Regions from separate parts of the Arthrobacter sp. TmT3-37 genome, predicted to be linked through region 1. Evidence: riboswitches for the same ligand, from Rfam matches in the RefSeq annotation. Region 1 holds a riboswitch; the other holds the start of a gene.
The links. A riboswitch is a leader RNA that binds a small molecule or an ion and turns the genes downstream of it on or off. The one in region 1 is predicted to bind cyclic di-AMP.
Positions count from the first base shown of each region.

Region 1 (3,418 bases):
ATCGTGAGTCGCTGGGGTGATCAGCCGCCGACGCGGATGTAGACGCCGCCCGAGCCGAGCTCTGCCGGTGCGATCACCGTGGTGTTGCCGTTGAAGCCGCCGTGGACGGCCTGGCCGCCACCGATGTAGACAGCGATGTGGGCCATGCCCATGCCGCCGTCGGCGTAGTAGATGAGGTCACCCGGGATGGCCTCGCCTGCGCCCACCGTGCGGCCGAGGGAGAGGTAGCCTGCCGGCCAGCCGTGGAAGTTGATGCCCGCGGCGGCGAGCGAGTTGCTGACCAGGCGCGTGCAGTCCTGCATGACGCCGAGCTGGCCCTGGGCCGCGGCGGCGATGGTCGCCGCGACTCCGGAGGAGGCGGCCGGGGCGGGAGCAGGAGCCGGGGCGGGAGCAGGAGCCGGGGCGGGAGCAGCCACGGCGACCGGGGCGGCCTGTGCGACGGGGGCCGCGACGGCCGCGGCGACGGGAGCCGGTGCGACCGGCGCCTCGACGACGACGGGTGCCGGAGCGTCGGCGACGGGTGCCTCGACGACGACGGGTGCCGGAGCCTCGGCGACGGGTGCCTCGACGACCGGGGCGGGCTCGGCGACGGGTGCCTCGACGACGACCGGCTTGGCGGTGACCTTGACCGGGGTCATGTTGAAGGCGACGGCGATCTCGGACGAGGCGACGACGGCCGCGCGGGCCGAGGTGACCGTGACGCTGGACGCTGCGGCGTCACGCTGCGGCTGCAGGTCCGCGGCGTTGGCTGCGACCCCGCTCGTCAGGACGAGGCCGGAGGCCGCGGCGATGACGGCGGCCTGGCGGCCCATGCCGCCGGTGGTGACGGCCTTGGCGAGGGCCGAGAGGCCGGCGGTGTCCTGGGTTTCGCTGCGGTGGCGGGCGATGATGGCGCGTGAAGACATGGTGGTTTCTCCGAAGGGGTTCTAGCGGACGCGGACGAAGCCGGCGCCGGGAAGGTCTGAGAGGTTGTGGAGGCCGGTGTTCATGCCGTTGAGGCCACCGCTGATGACCTGGCCGTTACCGACGTAGATCGCGACGTGGCCCGCCGTGATGACCAGGTCACCCGCAGCGGGGGATCCGACGACGTCGCCGAACTGGAAGAACTGGCCGGGTGCGAGATCGCCGACGGACTTGCCGACGGAGCGCAGGGCGGTCTCGACCATCGCGGTGCAGTCCTGGGCGACGCCGATCTGGCCGTAGGCAGAGGCGACCAGTCCGGCAGCGACACCGGAGGACTGGACAGGCGCGGGTGCCGGTGCGACGACTGGCTCGGCGACGGCGACCGGTGCGGGCGCCACGGCGGCGGGTGCGACGGGAGCGGCCTCGACAGGAGCGGCCGCGGCGGGAGCGGCCTCGACAGCAGCGACCTCGACGGGAGCAGCGGGCGCCACGACCACGGCGGGAGCCTCGACGACGACGGCGGGCTCGGCCTCGACGACGGGAGCCGGCGGCTCGACGACCTCGGGAGCAGGAGTGACCTCGACGGCCACGCGGTCGAAGGAGACCGTCGCGGTGGCCGGCACGGTGACCTCGGCCGACACGACGCGGCTCACGGTCAACGCTGCGGAGGACTGGACTTCACGCTCGGGGGCGGTTGCACCCTGGGCGGGCAGTCCCGCGGTCAGGACCAGGCCCGACGCCGCGACGATGACGGCTGCCTGGCGGCCGACCGATCCGGCATTGGATGCTGCTGCTGTGGACAGGGCCGTCAGCGGACTGACGTCCCGGGGCGCGCGGTGGCGGCCCGGCGAAGAGCTTTTGGACACGTTGGATTGCCTCTCCCAACGCCTGCGAGGTGAGCTGTCGGATTCGGATGGGAGTCACCCGGCCGCTGCGGAAACAGCGACTTAACCCCAAGGATTTCTGGAACAGAAACCCGAAAATTGGTTCCCCCGCCTCTGCCATGCGATGGTGCGGACGGACCTCCGGCAATGGCAGAGCTAGGCGATTTGCAGGAGGGTGCCGGATCTAGAGCGAATTTGGCACAAGATGGAGGCTACCTCAGATATCGCGGTATGTCACGTTACGGTCACGGAATGGTGTGTTATTGATGACGGAGCCGTGCCGGACTCAGGATGCGACGGAGACGAACACGTGCGAGGCGACCTCCGGAGGCAGCTCGAGCGCACCTTCCACCCCGGGGACGCGGACGGAGACGTACCCGCCCACCGACTCCAGGCTGAGGCGTGCACCCGGCCGCAGGCCGCCCTCGTCGAGCTGGGTCAGGAGTTCCGGGTCGACCTGGATCGGCTCGGCCAGGCGCACCAGCGTGACCGGCTTCTCGGTCGAGTAGGTGCCCATGGCGGAGAGCAGGGTGACCACGCCGTCGGTGAAGAGTTCGGACTGGACGCCGCCGATGGCCTCGAGGCCGGGAATGGGATTCCCGTAGGGCGATTCGGAGGGCTTGCCCAGGAGTTCGTAGAGCCTGCGCTCGACGCGTTCGCTCATCACGTGCTCCCAGCGGCAGGCCTCGTCGTGCACGTAGGCCCAGTCGAGCCCGATGACGTCGCTCAGGAGGCGTTCCGCGAGGCGGTGCTTCCTCATGACCCCGGTGGCCCGGTGCCGTCCCAGCTCGGTGAGCTCGAGGTGCCGGTCACCCGAGACGACCACCAGTCCGTCACGCTCCATGCGGCCGATGGTCTGGGAGACCGTGGGTCCCGAGTGGCGCAGCCGTTCGGCGATGCGCGCCCGCAGGGCGACGATGTTCTCTTCCTCGAGTTCAAGGATGGTCCGCAGGTACATCTCGGTGGTGTCGATGAGGTCCGTCATGCGGGTCAGCTCCTTGGTGCGGTGCGGGTGCGCGGCTGGGATGCCTCACGCCGGTGGGGGTCCACGGCCGCCACGACCTGTTCCGCCCCACGCCTCCCAAGGTTAACCCATGGTGCGATTCCCCCGGCAATCGACGGGGACGGCGACGGCGTCCCCGCCGCATCCTCCGCCTGCGGCGTTAACAAATGGAGCGCCACCGGCTCCTCGGGCAGAATGAGGGCGATACCCGCCGCCGAAACAGCTGGAGCACCCATGACCGAACTGCCCCGCATCCCCGAGCACCTCCTGCCGTCGGACGGCCGGTTCGGCGCCGGTCCGTCCAAGGTCCGGAGCGGACAGATCGACGCCCTCGTGTCCGCGGGACGGGTCCTGCTGGGCACGTCCCACCGCCAGGCTCCCGTGCGCGATCTCGTCGGGCGCGTGCGGGACGGTCTGAGCACCTTCTTCGGCGCACCCGAGGGATACGAGGTGGTCCTCGGGGTGGGCGGCTCGACGGCCTTCTGGGATGTCGCCACCTTCGGACTCGTGGAGCACAGGGCGCAGCACCTCTCCTTCGGCGAGTTCGGCTCCAAGTTCGCCTCGGCCACCACCAGGGCGCCGTTCCTCGAGGCATCGGACATCATCACGGCCCCGCCGGGTACGCGCC
Region 1 is NZ_JBTNDU010000002.1:25,219-28,636, reverse strand. Features, by position in the region: gene ACX80U_RS02995 (NlpC/P60 family protein) at 21-905, opposite strand; gene ACX80U_RS02990 (NlpC/P60 family protein) at 927-1,769, opposite strand; cyclic di-AMP (ydaO/yuaA leader) riboswitch at 1,775-1,944, opposite strand; gene ACX80U_RS02985 (metal-dependent transcriptional regulator) at 2,074-2,772, opposite strand; gene serC (phosphoserine transaminase) at 3,025-3,418, shown strand, end outside.

Region 2 (3,418 bases), on a different contig from region 1:
TGACGTGGCCGGAATCTCCCGGGCGACCCTCTATAAGTACTTCCCGGATGTGGAAGCGTTGCTCGCGGCGTGGCACGAGCGGCAGGTGAATCAGCATCTGGTTCATCTTGATCAGGTGCGCGTTCATGCGGAACGAAGTGGGGACCCGCTTCAGACGCTGACGTCGGTACTTGAGGCGTACGCGGTGATGTTGCAGCAAGCATCCAGGTCGGAGGCGCCCGCGTTCTTGCACCAAGGTCCACATGCTGCCCAGGCGCAGGAGCATCTGCGCGACTTTCTTGAGGCCTTGATTGGAAGCGCCGTAAAAACTGGCGCGCAGGAGGCCGGAGGAGGTATCCGCTCGGACATTGCCCCGCGGGAGCTTGCCCTGTTCAGCCTGCACGCTGTGAATGCGGCCGCAGCCCTGCCCTCTGCCGATGCAGCCCGCAGTCTGGTCGGCGTGATCGTGGACGGCTTGGTACTACGTCCATAGGTACGTCCATAGGTCCGCTTCCGGTGAGCGCTCATAAGGAGCGGACAGCGGCGTGGGGTGTTTTGGGCAGAGAAAAAGCGGCAGGCGCCCCCGTCCAGGGCACCTGCCGCTTCCTCAGTCTATGGAGACGGCGTTCAGGTCAGCGGGTGTTAGCCGTTGACGCGCACGAAGGACGAACCGGCGAGGTCCGACAGGGGGTGCTTGATGGTGAGGTTCGCACCGTTCATGCCGCTGCTGATGACTTCGCCGTTGCCGACGTAGATGCCGATGTGGCCGGGGCGGATGACCAGGTCACCGGGGGCGGGCGTGGAGACGACCGTGCCGTACTGGTAGAACTGTGTCGGGCCGAGGTCCCCTACGTTCAGGCCGATCGAGCGCAGGGCCCGCTCGACGAGGATGGTGCAGTCCTGGATGGAGCCGAGCTGGCCGTAGGCCGAGGCGACCAGGGCCGCACCGACACCGCTTGCCGAGACATCGCCGGCGGGAGCCGACGGCTGGATCGGGGTGATGGCAGCCGAGGCCAGGGAGTAGGTGGGCTGAGCCGCTACAGGAGCAATGGCAGCTGCAGGGGCCGGGGCGGTGTAGGAGGCCTGGGTTGCCGGTGCTGCGGCGGGCACAGCAGCAGGGCTGACGGCGGCCGGGGCCCACGTCGAAGCAGCGGAAGCACCGGAAAGGGTGATCTGCTGGCCCGGGTAGATGACCGAGGCGTAGGACAGGCCGTTCTGCGCCAGGAGCGCGTCGACGCTGATGCCATGCAGGGCGGCGATGCCACCCATGGTGTCACCTGCAACGACGGTGTGGACGCCGGCTGCTGCAGCGGGAGCCGCCGTAACAGGTGCTGCGGTGACGGGAGCCTGAACGGTAGTGCTGGCTGCTTCCTGCGTGTAGGTTCCGGCCTGGGCGGGAGCTCCTACAGCGAAGACGATACCGCCGGTCGCAGCTGCGATGATGGCCGGCTTGCCCAGCGCTACAGCGCCGGTCTTCGCGGAATAGGACAGCCCTTCAAGGGCGATCGAGTGATTGACGGTGGCGCGGTGGCGCGCTGAAGTGATTCGTGACATGCGTCGGTTGCCTCTCCCATGCCTGCGGGGTGAGCTGTCGGGTTCGGATGGGAGTGCACCCGGCCGCTTCATCCCAATGGACGGAAATGAAGCGACTTAACCCCAAGGACCACGCGTAGTGGCCCATACATCTTGGGTCCCCCGTTCCTGCCATACGGATATGAACGGACGTATCCCCGGCAGCGGCAGGACTCGGCATTCTGCCCGGGAGTGTTCCAGCTGGTGCTGTGAACACTCGATGACAATACCCCCCGCTGGTATGAAATGTCACGTTGGGGTAACGAACGCGAGGGAAACGCCGGGCGCGACACGCCGCGCTCCGTGGAAGCGTGGCCAGGGGCAGGCTTTGCGGCAGCCCGCCATGTCAAGGGCGCACCCGCACTCCCGTAGCCTGAGGCACCTTTCCAGAGCGAAACAGGGGATGATGAAGGCGTGAAGAAGATCTCACCTCACCCCTCTTGTTTATATACCCCCAAGGGGTATATATTTTTGTTGTCGAAAGGAACGACGTGACCACCGAAATTGAGGCTCTCGTTCAGCGGGGATACACCGCGGACAAGGACGCCTACCTCCGCAGGCTCAAGCGCATCGAGGGCCAGGTGCGCGGTATCGCCCGCATGGTCGATGAAGACAAATACTGCATCGACATCCTCACCCAGGTCGCGGCTATCAATAAGGCCCTGCACGCGGTGAGCATCGGCTTGCTCGAAGAGCACATTGCGCACTGCGTTGTCGGAGCCGCCCATGAATCCACCCAGTCCGGGGATTCCGCCGCCGTCGACGCGAAGGTCAAGGAAGCGACCGACGCGATCAGCCGACTGCTTCGTTGACGGTCCGCCGGCAGCCCTGCCGGCTCCGGGCAACCCTGCCGGGTGCCAGATCCCATTCCCCCCTTACTGCCGAGAAAGAGAACATCCCATGCAAACGACCATCAACATCACCGGTATGACCTGTGGCCACTGCGTCTCGTCGGTCAAGGAGGAACTCTCCGGCGTGCCCGGGGTCGAGGAGGTCGAGGTGCAGCTCAACGTCGGTGGGGTCTCCACAGCGACGATCACCGCCGACGCGGAGCCCGATCCGACAGTGCTGAGCAAAGCAGTAGAGACCGCCGGTTACACGGTCGTCAACAGCTGACCCTCACCCCACCACAGCCTGCATCCCGAACGGGATCCCCACCGCACCCGTGCAGGGCACAGTCCACCTTAGCGGAGGAGTCGGCACGAGGATCTTCGGGCGCCATTACTGCAATGAACCCCTGGCACCGCCAGGCAAGCGGTAGGACAGGGCCAGCGAAGCAGTACATCCCGACCTCGTCCAGCGGTGCCATCGAGCACCGTGCCTCACCAGAGGCACCTCACCCACAGCACGTCATCGAAGCCACGGCAAGGAACTAGACGCATGAGCACCGACACAGGCGTGGGCACCACCGCCGGACAGATCATCGATCTCGACATCGAGGGCATGACCTGCGCGTCCTGCGTAAGCCGGGTGGAACGTAAGCTCGGGAAAATCGAGGGCGTTCAGGCCTCGGTGAATCTCCCACTCGAGTCCGCGACCGTCACGGTACCCGAGGGCGTGAGCGTCTCCCAGATCATCGACACCGTCAACGCCATCGGCTACAAGGCGACCCTACGCAGCGCCGGCCAACCGGCTCGACCGGCCCCTACCGAAGCCACGGCAACCCGCGTGGCCACCCCTGCAGGTCCTTCGTCTACTGGTGCCGGCGATGACTCTGACGGTGTAGCCGAGCCCGGCCACCGGCTCGGTCCGGGACCGGAGGGGAACGCGCCGTCGGGGCTAGGCGGATTCGCCGAATCACGGGAAACCGTTGACGCCGCCACGTCCGGGGATGACGCGAAAGTCTCAGCCGCGGAGAGAAAAATCA
Region 2 is NZ_JBTNDU010000026.1:15,881-19,298, reverse strand. Features, by position in the region: gene ACX80U_RS18895 (TetR/AcrR family transcriptional regulator) at 1-472, shown strand, start outside; gene ACX80U_RS18890 (C40 family peptidase) at 622-1,533, opposite strand; cyclic di-AMP (ydaO/yuaA leader) riboswitch at 1,540-1,707, opposite strand; gene ACX80U_RS18885 (metal-sensitive transcriptional regulator) at 2,043-2,363, shown strand; gene ACX80U_RS18880 (heavy-metal-associated domain-containing protein) at 2,452-2,667, shown strand; gene ACX80U_RS18875 (heavy metal translocating P-type ATPase) at 2,932-3,418, shown strand, end outside.
Region 2: linked by a shared signal. The riboswitch ahead of ACX80U_RS18890 (C40 family peptidase) and the one ahead of ACX80U_RS02990 (NlpC/P60 family protein) in region 1 are both predicted to bind cyclic di-AMP.